4 regions of the Rhodococcus sp. NPDC057297 genome follow, and region 2 is predicted to be linked to each of the others. Evidence: predicted binding sites of a transcription regulator. Region 2 holds the regulator's gene; each other region holds the start of a gene.

Region 1 (3,352 bases), on a different contig from region 2:
TGAACGTCTCGAGCCCGAGTCCCTGGTGCATCATCATGGAGAAATCATGAGCCGCCGAGGATACGAACTCCAGGCCTGAGCAGGGTCTTAGCCCAGGCGTAACGCGGCGTAACACGGTGGGACACGCTGGGGCACATTCAGCTCTCCCCACCCGAGCCTCTGTGCCGTTCAGAACGGTGCGGGGTCGTCGGTGTCGTTCGTCGGTGGGGTGTGGGTTGGGTTGGTGGCGTTGGTGGTGGTGGTGTTGGTGGTGGTGGGTCTGCGTTTGCGGGGTATGTGGGGGATGAGTGATTGTGCGGTGAGGTCGGTTGTTCCGTAGGTGTTTCCGGGGAGGGTGACTGCGGTGGTGCCGGAGTTCGATTGCCAGTGTTCGGCGGCTCCGGCGAGCATGGTGGGTGTCCAGGCGCCGATGGTTTTGAGGGAGTGGTGGTATCTGCAGAGGCAGTGGAGGTTGGTGAGGATGGTCCAGCCGCCGCGGGTGGGGTTGTGGTGGTCGAAGGCGATGACGTGGTCGATCTCGCAGCCGGCTGCGGGGACGTCGCATCCGGGGTGGCGGCAGGTGCGGTCGCGGTGTCGGACGAGGTCTGCGAGCGCGGTGCCGGGTCGGTAGGTCAGTGCGCCGGGTGGTGGGGTGGTGAGTCCGCCGTGGCCGTCGGGGTAGAGCGGGACTGCCAGTGCGGGGTTGGTTTCGATGGCGGATTCGAGTGCGGCGATGAGTGTGTATCGGCCTTCGTACTGTCCGGCCGGGGTGTCGGTGTCGGTGTCGGTCGGGTGTGGGGCTGGGGGTGTGGGGAGGTCGAGTCCGCGGCGTCGTCGGCCGCGTCCGAGTGGATGGAAGGTCGGGTGTGCGGTGGGGTGTGGTGTGCGTGTGGGCTCGGGATCTGTGTCGTGTGCGGCGGCGTTGTTGTTGTCGGGGTTGGGGTTGGTGATGTGGCCTAGTTCGTGGGCGAGGTCGAGTGCTTCGGTGATGAGGATTTGCAGGTCGCTGTTGTGGGCTAGTTGTCGGGCGTAGTCGGCGTCGATGGTGCCGTGGTCGGCGAGGTAGGCGGGGAGGTCGGCGAGGTGCAGGAGGGTGTCGATGTCGATGTCGATGGTGACGGTGGTGAGGGGTCGGCGGCGGTCGGGGGGTTCGGGGTTGGCGGTGCAGGGGTGGTTGTCGTCGGGTTCGCAGGTGCAGGCGATGTGGGTTTCGCTGTGCATGAGGGCGGTGTAGGCGGCGGCGCGGCGTTGTCCTCGGGTGCGGGGGTCGCGGGGGCAGAGGGTGTCGGCTACTTCGTTGATGCGTTGCCAGCTGGCGGCGGCGTCTGCGGCGTCGAGGTTGGCTTCGATGGTGGCGATCATGTCTTTGTCGCGGTATTTCACGCCGGTCAGGCGGGTGAGGTCTGTGCGTAGTTGTACTGCTTCCTCGGGTGCGCAGCGGTGCATGATGGTGTTGATTTCGGTGGCGAGTGGTCCGGGGGACAGGTGTAGGGCGGCGGTGAGGATGTCGGTTTGTGCGTGTTCGACGGCGGGGGTGCTGTAGGGGGCGGTGAGGCGGTGGATGGCGCGTACTCGGGGTAGGTCGAGGTCTCCGGCGTCGAAGGCTGCTTTGATGTGGGGGAGGCGTAGGCGCAGGTCCATTCCGATGTCGGAGTAGGTGTCTGCGACTGTTTTGGAGCAGCCGAGTGCGGCTGCGGTTTCGGAGGCTGCGTAGTTGCCGGCGTCGGTGATGCGTTCGCCGATGTGGATGGTTTGTTCGATGCAGGTTTCCCAGATGCGTGCGGCGTGGGCGACTTTGCGTGCGCAGGCTTTGTTTTCTTCTCTGGCTGCGTCGGTGAGTTCGGTCAGGAGTGTTGGGTCGATGGTGGGTGGTGTGTGTGGGCCCAGGTAGCGGGCGTATCTGCTGGGCGTGGTGTGTGGCATGTGGTGAACCCCCCCGGTTAATGGGAACGTATGTTCGAATATACCGCCCGTTCTGTTCGGCTGCAAGGTCTTTCGGGTTGTGGGGCAACCGTTTTCGAAGTTCGATCTGCTAGCACACGACACCGACAAAAATGCGTCGAGCATGCTGTCGAGACGCTGCGATGCAGCCGGCTCGACTATCGATGAGAAGGCCTTCGAGAACGCGTGATCGACACCGAAGAACTGCTGTTGATGCGACCTGTGCCGACAGCCGAGGTGGGCTGCCCGAGGCTTGTTACTCTCGGGTCCATGACGGAACGGAACTGGAACGCATTCTCGGTCGAGATTTCCGACCATATCGCGTCGGTGACGCTGCTCGGGCCGGGTAAGGGCAACGCGATGGGGCCTGATTTCTGGAGCGAGTGCCCGCGGTTGTTCGCCGAGTTGGACGCCGACGACGAGGTGCGCGCAGTTCTGCTCACCGGATCCGGCAAGAACTTCACGTACGGCCTCGATCTGGCTGCCATGGGCGGGGAGTTCGCGCCGCTCATGGCGGACAAGGCGCTCGCGGGTCCGCGCACCACCTTCCACGACACCATCAAGCGCATGCAGCTGGCCTCGAACGCTGTCGCCGACTGCCGCAAGCCCGTCGTCGCGGCGGTGCACGGCTGGTGCATCGGCGGTGGCCTCGACCTGATCAGCGCCGCCGATATTCGCTACGCCAGTGCCGATGCCAAGTTCAGTGTTCGAGAGGTCAAGGTCGCGATCGTCGCGGATATGGGTTCGCTTGCACGTCTACCCGCGATCATCGGCGACGGACACCTGCGTGAGCTCGCGCTCACCGGCAAGGACATCGACGCCGCTCGTGCGGAGAAGATCGGGCTCGTGAACGACGTCTTCGAGGATCAGGACGCGTTGCTCGCAGGCGCTCGGGCGACCGCGGCGGAGATCGCCGCCAACCCTCCGCTCGTCGTACACGGAATCAAGACGGTCCTCGACCATTCGCGGTCCGCCGCCGTCGACGACAGTCTCCGCTACGTCGCGGCCTGGAACGCAGCGTTCCTGGCGTCGAACGACCTTACCGAGGCGATCACCTCCGTGTTCGAGAAACGACCGGCGAACTTCAGTGGCAGCTGACGTGAGTGGTACCGCCGACATCGACACCGCCGAGGAACTGGGCACCCAGCTCGTGCGATTGCAGCGCATTCGCGAGCGGAAATTGGCCCAGATGTCCGTCGAGTCCGGTGGCGTGGAAGGCGCAGCATTCGTCTGCCTCTTCCGGCTGCTGCGCGACGGGCCGATGCGATCGAGTGAGCTTGCGACTCTGGTGAATTCGGACCCGTCGACCGTGAGCCGGCAGGTTGCACAGTTGGTGGAGCACGGCCACGTACAGCGCGTGCGTGACGAGAAGGACGGCCGCGCGTACGTCCTCGCGGTCACCGAGACCGGCCGCAGCGTCGCCGACCGGATG
Region 2 (3,352 bases):
CACTGGTCGCGGGAATCGGCGACCTGACCTTGACCATCGGATCGGTCGACCTCGGCGGAATCGCATGGGGCTCGGTGGGCATCCTCGTCGGCTACCCGGCTCTGCGCGCACTCAGCAGGCTCGCTACCCGCTAGTTCGGTCACCGATCCTGCGCGGCTCGGTCATCGACCGAGGTCGGGCGCGGTCGTAGTGTCGAGGGAACGCACGACAAGTGTCACCCTCGAAGGAGTAACCCGTGGACCGCACCCTGTTCGAACCCGAGCACGACCTCTTCCGCGAGTCGTACCGCAAGTTTCTGGACCAGCACGTAGCCCCCAACCATGCGCGCTGGGAAGAGCAGAACATCGTCGATCGTGACGTCTGGGTGGAAGCTGGTAAGCAGGGCTTCCTGGGAACGGCAGCACCCGAGGAGTTCGGCGGCGGCGGGGTCAAGGACTTCCGGTACAACGCCATCGTCACCGAGGAAACCACCCGCGGCGGATACAGCGGTATCGGGTTCACTCTCCACAACGACGTCGTTGCTCCCTACCTGATCGAGCTCACGAACGACGAACAGAAACAGCGCTGGCTCCCCGGGTTCTGCTCGGGCGAACTCATCACCGCGATCGCCATGACCGAGCCCGGTACCGGCAGTGATCTGCAGGGAATCAAGACCCGCGCGGTTCGCGACGGCGACGAGTGGGTCCTGAACGGATCCAAGACCTTCATCACCAACGGGATCAACGCCGACCTCGTCATCGTCGTCGCGTGTACTGACCCGGAGAAGGGTGCGCAGGGCTTCAGCTTGCTGGTCGTCGAACGCGACATGCCGGGCTTCGAGCGCGGACGCAACCTCGACAAGATCGGCATGAAAGCCCAGGACACCGCGGAGCTCAGTTTCACCGACGTTCGAATCCCCGCAGCCAACCTCCTCGGTGAGGAGGGAATGGGCTTCATCTACCTGATGCAGAATCTGCCGCAGGAACGGCTCTCGATCGCTGTCGTCGCAGCCGCAGCCATGGAATCCGCGCTGGACATGACCATCCAGTACTGCCGGGACCGCAAGGCGTTCGGCAAGTCCATCGGCAAGTTCCAGAACACGCGTTTCGTGCTCGCCGAACTGGCCACGGAAACGACCGCGACACGCATCATGGTCGACAAGTTCATCGAACTTCTCAACGCCGGCACGCTCACCGTGCAGGAAGCTGCCATGGCGAAGTGGTGGACAACCGAGAACCAGGTCAAGTTGATCGACAGATGCCTACAGCTGCACGGCGGTTACGGGTACATGAAGGAATACCCGATCGCCAAGGCCTACATGGATTCGCGCGTGCAGACCATCTACGGCGGCACCACGGAGATCATGAAGGAGATCATCGGCCGAGGACTGGACCTCTGACCTCGTCGTAACCCCGAGCGCGCGCCGCCGCACCCCCCGAACGGAGCGAACGTGACGTTCGGTCACTTCAAGTGACCGAACGTCACGTTCGCTCCGTGTCGGTACGGGGGGTACGGGGGAGGTGGTGATACGAGCGCGCTCAGAGCTTGCGCATCACGGTGACGACCTTGCCCAGGATTGCTGCGTCGTTGCCGGGAATGGGCTCGAACAAGGGGTTGTGCGGCATCAACCAGACATCACCCTTGGTTCGCTTGAACGTCTTGACGGTTGCTTCGCCCTCGATCATGGCCGCGACGATGTCGCCGTTGTCGGCGACGCTCTGCTGACGCACGACAACCCAGTCTCCGTCGCAGATTGCTGCATCGATCATGGATTCGCCGACGACTTTCAGCAGGAACAGCGACCCCTGACCCACCAGTTCGCGGGGGAGTGGGAACACGTCCTCGACGGCTTCCTCGGCGAGGATCGGTCCGCCCGCGGCGATTCGACCGAGAACCGGCACGAAAGTCGGCGTCGGCAACTGGTCCTCGGACGGAGCGGAACCGTCGGCGACGGCGGCCGCGTGATCCGCTTGCACCTCGTCGAGCCCCCGCACGTCGACGGCCCGAGGACGGTTGGCGTCGCGGCGGAGGAAGCCCTTGCGCTCGAGCGTGCGCAGCTGGTGTGCCACTGACGATGTGGACGTGAGCCCGACGGCATCGCCGATCTCGCGGATGCTCGGTGGATAGCCCCGCTCGGTGACCGACGCCCGGATCACCTCGAGCACCTTGCGCTGACGCTCGGTGAGTCCGGCGTTGATGTCCGTTCCCTCGCCCTCGAACGCCTTCGCGGTCGGCACGGCAGCAGGCTTGCCCGCAGCAGCCTTGCCGGCCGTACTTTTGGTCGCCGTAGTTTTCGCTGCCGCAGTTTTCGTCACAGCGGGCTTCCCGGCAGCCTTTCCGTTCGACCCCGTGCCGTTCGACCCGCTAGAGGTCTCGTCTTTCATTCGTGCGTCCTCCTGCGTGATGCGTGCGTGTGCCGGAACTCGAACGTGCTCGAAGACCAGAACGCGTGGGATGGATGTGACGTGTGGTTTCTGACACGAACTTAGCCCGTTATCGCTGTTGGATCAAACATCTGTTCGATCCGTGTCGCGTTTTCTACTGACTTTGTCGGAGGTGCGTGATAGAACTTTCGAACAAGCGTTCATCGAACGCCTGATCGAATAGCGTTCGAATCCACGTCTCGTTCGACACCGGAGGTTCCGATGAGCATCACTACCGAGCGGCCCGTCCGTACGGAGCAGCACCAGCAGACTCGCCGTGCTGTCCGTACCCGTCAGACAGAGTCGCAGCGTCGTGCGACGATGCAGCGTCGCCGTCATGTCGGCGTGTCCGCGGTCCGCGGCGGCCAGCACGACCGGCGGGCCGACGGGTGCGCAGATCAGGCGCATCGTAGCCAGCGCATCACCGTGCTCGGTGCGGTGGCGGGAGTGGTGGGGACCGCTGTGGTGCTGTTGGCGCTCGTCGGAATGGCAAACCTTCGCGCATCGTCGCTCGAATCCGTTTCCGCGCCCTCCAGTGTCACGGTCCAGGTCTCGGACGGCACGGTCTTCAGCAGCACGGTCTTCAGCAGCACGGTCTCCGGCAGCACGGTCCCTAACGGCACGGTAGGCCCGTAGCGCTGTGTTGTGTCTGCCCCGTCTGCCAGGGGACGGAGCCGGCTCGGTTCCGCTCCGAGTATCCTCGAAGCCTGTGCCTCCTGTGTGCCGTTCGGGGGTGCGTGACGGCTACGACGGAGGCTCAACCATGCATTGCCCGTTCTGCAGGCACCCCGACTCGCGCGTGGTGGATTCGCGGGAAGCAGACGAGGGTCAGGCAATTCGTCGTCGACGTTCGTGCCCGGAATGCGGCCGTCGGTTCACCACTGTCGAGACTGCGGTGCTGGCTGTGGTGAAGCGCAGTGGGGTGACGGAGCCCTTTTCCAGGGAGAAGG
Region 3 (3,352 bases), on a different contig from region 2:
CGATTTCCGCGAACACGCAGCCCGCGGCGCGCAACATCCGGACGATCTCGTCGAGGGAAGGCGCGGACATCGGACCTGAGATCAGCCGAGGGGCGTGAGGCGGTAGTGCAGCCGGACAGCGGTCACGTTCCACAGTTTCAGCACGTGATCGGTCCGCAGCACCCCCTCCTCGTCGACGTAGACATGGAAGACCTCGTGGATGGGCGCTCTGGCTGCGTACCAAGCACCTTTGTCCAACACGACCGTGTAGGCGCCGTCCGCCCCGAACTTGCCCGACGGGGACGTCAGAATCAGCGAACCATGTGGACCGACAGTCGGTTTCAGGAAGACCTGCACGTTACCGTCCTCCAACGGGAAGGTGACGTGGACGCTCGGACTCGAAGCCGAGGGCAGGGTCGTGGCGCGGTAGTAACCGCTGTACATGTAGTCGCCGGTCTTCCGCAGAGTTCGCAACCAGGCTGAGCCGGCGTGCCGGCCGTCGGCGTCGACGATCTCGGTGACCTCACTGTCCACACCGTGCGCCACCGCCAGCGGCTGTACCGGAAGAGCAAGCTGCTGCACACGTTTGCCGTACATCGCTTCGATGGCCGCACCGGGTAGCCCGAAGCCCGTCGTCCACTGCGTCCACGCATCCATGCGCCACCGAGCAGTGTGCTCGTAGAACTCGCGAATGCGCGGATCGATCGCGCTCGGGTCGAACTGCGGACCGGCCAGCGCGTCGAAGCTGTGCAGCAACCCGTCCGACGAGGAACCGGGTACGACGCGCCCACCGATGCGCTCCGCCTCCTGCTGCAGCCACCTGTCCCGAACGACGCCCGGACCCGATACCGGCCCCCGCAACCACGACTGGTCGCCGTCGAGGTCGACCCGTCGGCCGACCGTCTTCCACCCCAGCCTCGACGCCTTGTCCGCCAGCGACCACGCCCCCATGCTCACCATGCACCCCAGCGTCTCACACGGGCACCTCAGGAGCGACCACTGCGACTACAGGCAGCCGGAATCAGGATCGGCTTCTACAAATCCACAGGTGCATCTGCTGACGAAACCCGCCGGGCGAATCCAGGGACAGCAGAAACACTTCTGGGGTGATACCTACCAACGATGGATACCGAACCGATGTCCACTCCGGATCGGGCCAAATACTGGTGACAGCCAACATTGCGAACCAAGTCAGCCCCGCCGGCGGGACGTTCTACCGTGCGCCCGCATCAGGCTAGGCCGTGATCGTCGGCTCGCGTGGACGCACGTCGGATAATTTCATCCGTCTATTCCTGCAGCCGCGGAGCGGTCCGAAATTCCACCCCCGAATGACGGCGATCGCCTCCGTACTCCCAGCGAATGGTCCGTTCGGGGCCATCTCGACGAGGCCTCACGCTGATTCCGCGATAGTCGTAACCGTCCTGTCTCACCTGTTCCCACTCGAAATCCACGGTCTCCCCCACGACCGCGTCAACACTGGAACCGGTGATATGAATGGACTCGTTCTCGCGCGCAGGAGGCAGCGCGATGGCCCACAGCATGCTGACGTGAACCCAGCAGCCGCCGGGAGTGTCCAGGGAGGCGAGAACGCCCCATCCTTCGTCGGCATACCACTCCCTGACAACGCCTGTACTGGTCATCGCCTCAGGTTAGCCAGGTTGCGGGAGCCATACCGGAGCAGACGACCCGACCACACCGATGTGGGGCCGAGAAAGAAGATCAAGAGAGGCATCGTCGGCCCTTGTGTTCGAACATATGTTCGATTACTCTAGGTGGCATGGCACAGCCGGGGGGCTCCACGCAGGTTCGATCCGATGCAGACAGTGCGGCATCGCGGTCACTGACGCGCCTGTCGGATGGACGGCGGGCAGAGAACCGAGCGTCGGCAGTGGTGATTCACGAGTTGCAGGATCTCTACGAGATACGACTGTGCGCAGAGATGGACGTCCATGCGCTGGGGGCCGAGCACGGCAGTGAGGAACCGAACGTCGATCGCGCCCGACACACAGTCGAATACGAAGCAGCAGTGTCCATGTCGACGACACGAACTGTTGCGCGCCAGATGATCGTTGTCGCCAACCATCTGTTCTGGCGTCTGCCGGCAATCGATGCCGCCTTCACGGCCGGGGACCTCGACTACGGCCGTGTCCGAACGGTAGTTCTGACCCTGCTCCGCGCCAGCGACGAGACTGTGTCAGCTCTGGAGGCAGACATTCTCGCCGCTGCACAGCGATGTGCTCCGAAAGCGCTGCGGGAGAACATCTGGCGCCGCTGGTTCCAATACGACCCTGACGAGGCCGCGGCTGCACAAAAAGCTGCGCTCGCCGAAGAACGATGCGCCGAGATTCGCCGCAACGACTCCGGCATCGCCACCCTGGTGTCCAAGATGAGCGTGCTCGAGGGCGCTGAATGCGACGCCCTCCTCGACGAGTACGTAGCCACCGTCTGCCCGAAAGATCCGCGAACCAAGAAAGAACTACGCGGACACGCCCTGCTTGCGTTGATCCACCGAGAAGATGCGCTCCAATGCCGTTGCGGGAGCCAGCAATGCCCGTTTCGGGGAGTCGATGCCAAGAACCCCAACCGGCGACCACACCTGCTGAACATTCACATCGACATCGAAACCCTGCTCGGACTGAACGAAGAGCCGGCAACACTGTCCGACGGCACAGTTCTGGACGCGGAAACCGTCCGACTCCTCGCCACCGACTCTCGCTGGCAGGTCCTGCTCACCGAAACCCTGACCGCCGCACGCGAACGTCGCGGCCTCGACATCGATGGCGCGACTGACGATCTCGGTAACAACGACGGTCTCGGTAACAACGACGGTCTCGGTAACAACGATGGTCTCGGTAACAACGACGATCTCGGTGACAACGACGGCCTCGGTAACAACGATGGTGGTACCGAGCCTCCTGCTACACCGAATTCCAGACCACCGGAGCAAGATTCAGTACGGCGCAGTCGGCGGAGGGCTGCTCGTGCTCGGCGGGTTGTCGCGCGTGGCCGAACACGTCCTGCAGCGCCTCTGCCGACTCCTACGCAGCGGGCGAAGGAGAACCCGCATGCGTCGGCGATCGGGGAAGAAGCAGCGCTGTCCGCGGCGATTGCTGCGTTCATGGACGCTGTTGCATTCGACCCGTCGCTCGCCGAGGGCCTGCACCCCGACGGACATGGAGGATTCTGCACGCCTCCGCCCGGAGCTCTCACCTACCGGCCGAGCGCCGCTCTGGTCGCGCTGGTTCGCGCGAGCTATCACACCTGCACGTTCCCCAACTGTGGGGTACCGGCTGCCCGTTGCGACATCGACCACATCGTTCCGTTCGATCATCGAGATCCGATGTCCGGAGGCTGGACCGTTCTCGGAAATCTG
Region 4 (3,352 bases), on a different contig from region 2:
TTACCCGGCGATTTGCCGGGAAAAACGTGGTGAGCGGTCTATTTGGCGGTTCGGCAATGCGGGGCAGATCGTTGTCCCGACTCTCGACGTTCAAAGTTCTCCTCCTCGTCGACGACCGGTCACGGCGCGTGGTCACACTCGACGCGGTGCGCATCGTGCAGCTGGCCAATTTCTACGGACCGCGTTCCGGCGGTCTGCGGACCGCCGTGGATCAACTGGGGGCTGGGTACACGGCGTCCGGCCACGAGGTGGTTCTGGTCGTGCCGGGGGAGCGAGCGACCGAGACGATCTTGCCGTCGGGAGTCCTGCGCATCACCCGTCCCGCAGGCAAGATTCCGTTCACCGGTGGCTATCGCGCGGTCAATCCTCGATCCACGGCCGGACTTCTGAGCGGGCTGCGCCCGGACGTCGTCGAAGTATCGGATCGCCTCACGTTGCGCGGAATGGGAACGTGGGCAGCCCGGCGCGGAGTTCGGAGCGTGATGATTTCCCACGAGCGCCTCGATCGTCTACTCGGGCAGATGATGCCCGACGCGACGGCACGAGCACTCGCCGACGTCGCGAACCGTCGCTCAGCCGAGACGTACGACGCCGTCGTGTGCACCACTGCTTTTGCGCGACGCGAGTTCGAGCGAATCGGCGCCACCAACGTCTCTCAGGTTCCACTCGGCGTCGACCTCGACATGTTTCATCCGGGCCGGCGCGTCGGCGATTCCCGGTCGCCCTGGCATCGGGGCTCTGGGCGACTGCTTGTCCACTGTGGCCGATTGTCGGTGGAGAAGCGGGTGGACCGCAGCATCGATTCGGTTGCTGCGCTTCACCATTCCGGATTCGACGTCCGATTGGTGATTGCGGGCGACGGACCGAGACGCGCAGGGCTCGAACGTAGAGCCCGAGGACTCCCCATCGAGTTCCTCGGATTCGTCGACGGGCGTGAGGAACTCGCATCCCTGCTCGCGTCGGCGGATGTCGCTGTGGCGCCGGGGCCGCACGAGACGTTCGGGTTGGCCGCGCTCGAGTCACTGGCAACTGGAACCCCCGTCGTCGTATCGCGGTCGTCCGCGCTGGCCGACATCGTGACCACGGACTGCGGTGGGCGCTTCGACGACACCGCAGACGGATTGGCGACGGAGCTGTCGAGGGTGTTCGACCTACCCGCTCCAGCCCGACGGACGGCGTCGCGGGCCAGGGCGGAGCAGTTCGGCTGGCCGCTGTCGGTGGCGGGGATGCTGAGCGTGCTCGAATCCGCATGATGGCCAGGTTCGGCGTCGACACCTATCCTGGAACGCATCTATCCTGGAACCCATGGAGGCGAGGGATCTACGAGTGTCCGACGCAGAGAAGGAGCATGTGGGTCAGCTCCTGCAGCGCGCAGTAGGGCAGGGCATGCTGTCGCTGGGCGAATTCACCGAGCGGATGGACACGGCGCTGGCCGCCAAGACCCGCGGTGAACTCAACTCCGTCCTCGCCGACCTACCTGGCATGCAGATCGCCGAGGAGCACCGCCCGCCCAGTCCCACCCCGTACAACGCCGGCACGGCGCCGTCCTACCAGCCGCCGACGCATTCGCCCTGGCACGGGCATGCAGGAAACGCTCACGGTGGTCCGGGTGACGTGGTGCGCGGAACGATGTCCACGGTGTCGCGCAAAGGGCCGTGGCACGTACCGCCGAAATTGTCGATCCAGAGCAAGATGTCGACGATCACGCTCGATTTCACGCAGGCAATCATGTCGACCCAGGTGGTAGAGGTGACTGTCGACGATTACTGCAGCACAATCTCTCTCGTTGTCCCCGAGGAGGCGACGGTCGACCTCAACGGCCTCGACACAGTGGGAGGCAGCGCGAACAACAAGGTCCGCACCGGCCCGCCCATCGGCCGTTTGCACGTGGTCGTGCGTGGCAAGGTTCGCTTCGGCTCCGTCACCGCCAAACACCCACTCGGAACCTCGTTCCGACGGATGTTCGGACACTGATCGCGCATCGGGGTGAATCTCAGGGTCGACCCCGATTGACGACGCCCGGACCCGGCGAAACGATGAAGCGATGCAGATCCAACAAGTGTGGCCACTACTGGCAGTCCGTACGCGGTCGTGGTTGATCGAACACAACGGTGAGCCGCTCGACCCGCATGTCGAGGCCGAACTTCTCTCCGTCGCGGGAGATTCGCCCGACCCGTCGTGGTGGGCCGGGCATTCTTCGGCGGATCAGTCGGAACTGACCGACGCCGCCGTCGACTGGATCGAGTCGGTGGCAAACGGCGAATTGGATTGATGGAAAGTAAATTTCAGGCTGTTGCTTGATCAGCTTCCTCATCCGGGTCGCCTGTGTTCGCGGACGGGCCGAAGCATCGAGCAATCTCCACCGCATGGGAACGTGTGTTCGAAAACTTGTCGGTGGGTCTGGTTATGGTGGTGTCATGCTCATGGGGGATGAGGGTTCGGGGACAGCAGTCGGTGACGGGGTAGTCGGTGACTCGGTAGTCGATGATTCGGTAGTCGGTGATTCGGTAGTCGACGGCTCGGCGGTCGAGAGCGCGGGGTCGGGGGTGACCGGTGCGGGGTCTGTGTTGCCGATCGAGGCGGCGTATCTGGCTCAGGTGGTGGCGACGTTGGAGCGTCAGGTGGAGATTCTGAGTCGGATGAACATGCGTGGTGCCAGTACGGCGGATCAGCGTGCGGTGTTGGTGCGTACCGAGGCGGTGACGCGGTCGTTGTTCGGGCAGTCGCACACCTGGTTGGCGGATCTGATGGATCTGCGTGGTCTCGACGACATCTGGGGATCGGTCCCCGACGCTCTGGCGGTGTTGCTGCGGATCTCCCGCAGGCGGGCTGGGCAGCGTATCCGTTTGGCGGAGACCCTCGGTACGCGCACAGCGATGACGGGTGAACGTCTGGCTCCGGAACTGCCCGCGACAGCTGTTGCCGCGCAGGAGGGGGTGCTCGACGAGGAGCCGCAGGAGGTGATCCGCAAGTTCTTTCGGCGTCTGGGTAGCAAAAGCGATGTCGAGACGCGGGCGAGCGCGGAGCGGCAGTTGGCGCAGCTGGCTCGGGAGCTCGGTCCGGACGAGTTCGCCGCTGCCGCGCGCCGGTTGTACGACCTGCTCGATCCGGACGGGGATCTGACCGACGAGAGCACTCTCGCCGACCGCTGCTACGTGCGGATGGGTAAACCAGGGCCCGACGGTCTACGCAAAGGCAGCTTCGTCGTCGACCCCGAAACCGGTGCCTACATGGAAGCGATCTTCGAGAAATGGGCCAAACCCGGCATGCTCGACCCCGACGACGCCTCACCCCTCACCGACCCACCCGAACCCACACCGAAGACAGACACAGTCGACACCGCTTCGACCGA

Evidence for each region. The regulator LexA, encoded in region 2, represses DNA repair genes until DNA is damaged. The targets are predictions, from matches to a motif close to CGAACANNTGTTCG.
Region 1: a site for LexA is predicted at 1,926-1,939, ahead of ACFULT_RS11505 (DUF222 domain-containing protein). Genes of this name have one in related genera too.
Region 3: a site for LexA is predicted at 1,728-1,741, ahead of ACFULT_RS02595 (DUF222 domain-containing protein). Genes of this name have one in related genera too.
Region 4: a site for LexA is predicted at 2,370-2,383, ahead of ACFULT_RS03280 (DUF222 domain-containing protein). Genes of this name have one in related genera too.

Annotation. Positions count from the first base shown of each region.
Region 1 is NZ_JBHUZE010000003.1:327,491-330,842, forward strand. It holds gene ACFULT_RS11500 (2-oxo-4-hydroxy-4-carboxy-5-ureidoimidazoline decarboxylase) at 1-37, opposite strand, end outside; gene ACFULT_RS11505 (DUF222 domain-containing protein) at 169-1,902, opposite strand; gene ACFULT_RS11510 (crotonase/enoyl-CoA hydratase family protein) at 2,191-3,018, shown strand; gene ACFULT_RS11515 (MarR family winged helix-turn-helix transcriptional regulator) at 3,020-3,352, shown strand, end outside.
Region 2 is NZ_JBHUZE010000004.1:272,569-275,920, forward strand. It holds gene ACFULT_RS14715 (uracil-xanthine permease family protein) at 1-134, shown strand, start outside; gene ACFULT_RS14720 (acyl-CoA dehydrogenase family protein) at 236-1,378, shown strand; gene lexA (transcriptional repressor LexA) at 1,518-2,216, opposite strand; gene ACFULT_RS14730 (hypothetical protein) at 2,625-3,038, shown strand; gene nrdR (transcriptional regulator NrdR) at 3,166-3,352, shown strand, end outside.
Region 3 is NZ_JBHUZE010000001.1:551,104-554,455, reverse strand. It holds gene ACFULT_RS02610 (putative protein N(5)-glutamine methyltransferase) at 1-70, opposite strand, end outside; gene ACFULT_RS02605 (hypothetical protein) at 82-939, opposite strand; gene ACFULT_RS02600 (hypothetical protein) at 1,266-1,619, opposite strand; gene ACFULT_RS02595 (DUF222 domain-containing protein) at 1,757-3,352, shown strand, end outside.
Region 4 is NZ_JBHUZE010000001.1:702,188-705,539, forward strand. It holds gene ACFULT_RS03265 (glycosyltransferase) at 147-1,253, shown strand; gene ACFULT_RS03270 (DUF1707 domain-containing protein) at 1,306-1,974, shown strand; gene ACFULT_RS03275 (hypothetical protein) at 2,045-2,272, shown strand; gene ACFULT_RS03280 (DUF222 domain-containing protein) at 2,418-3,352, shown strand, end outside.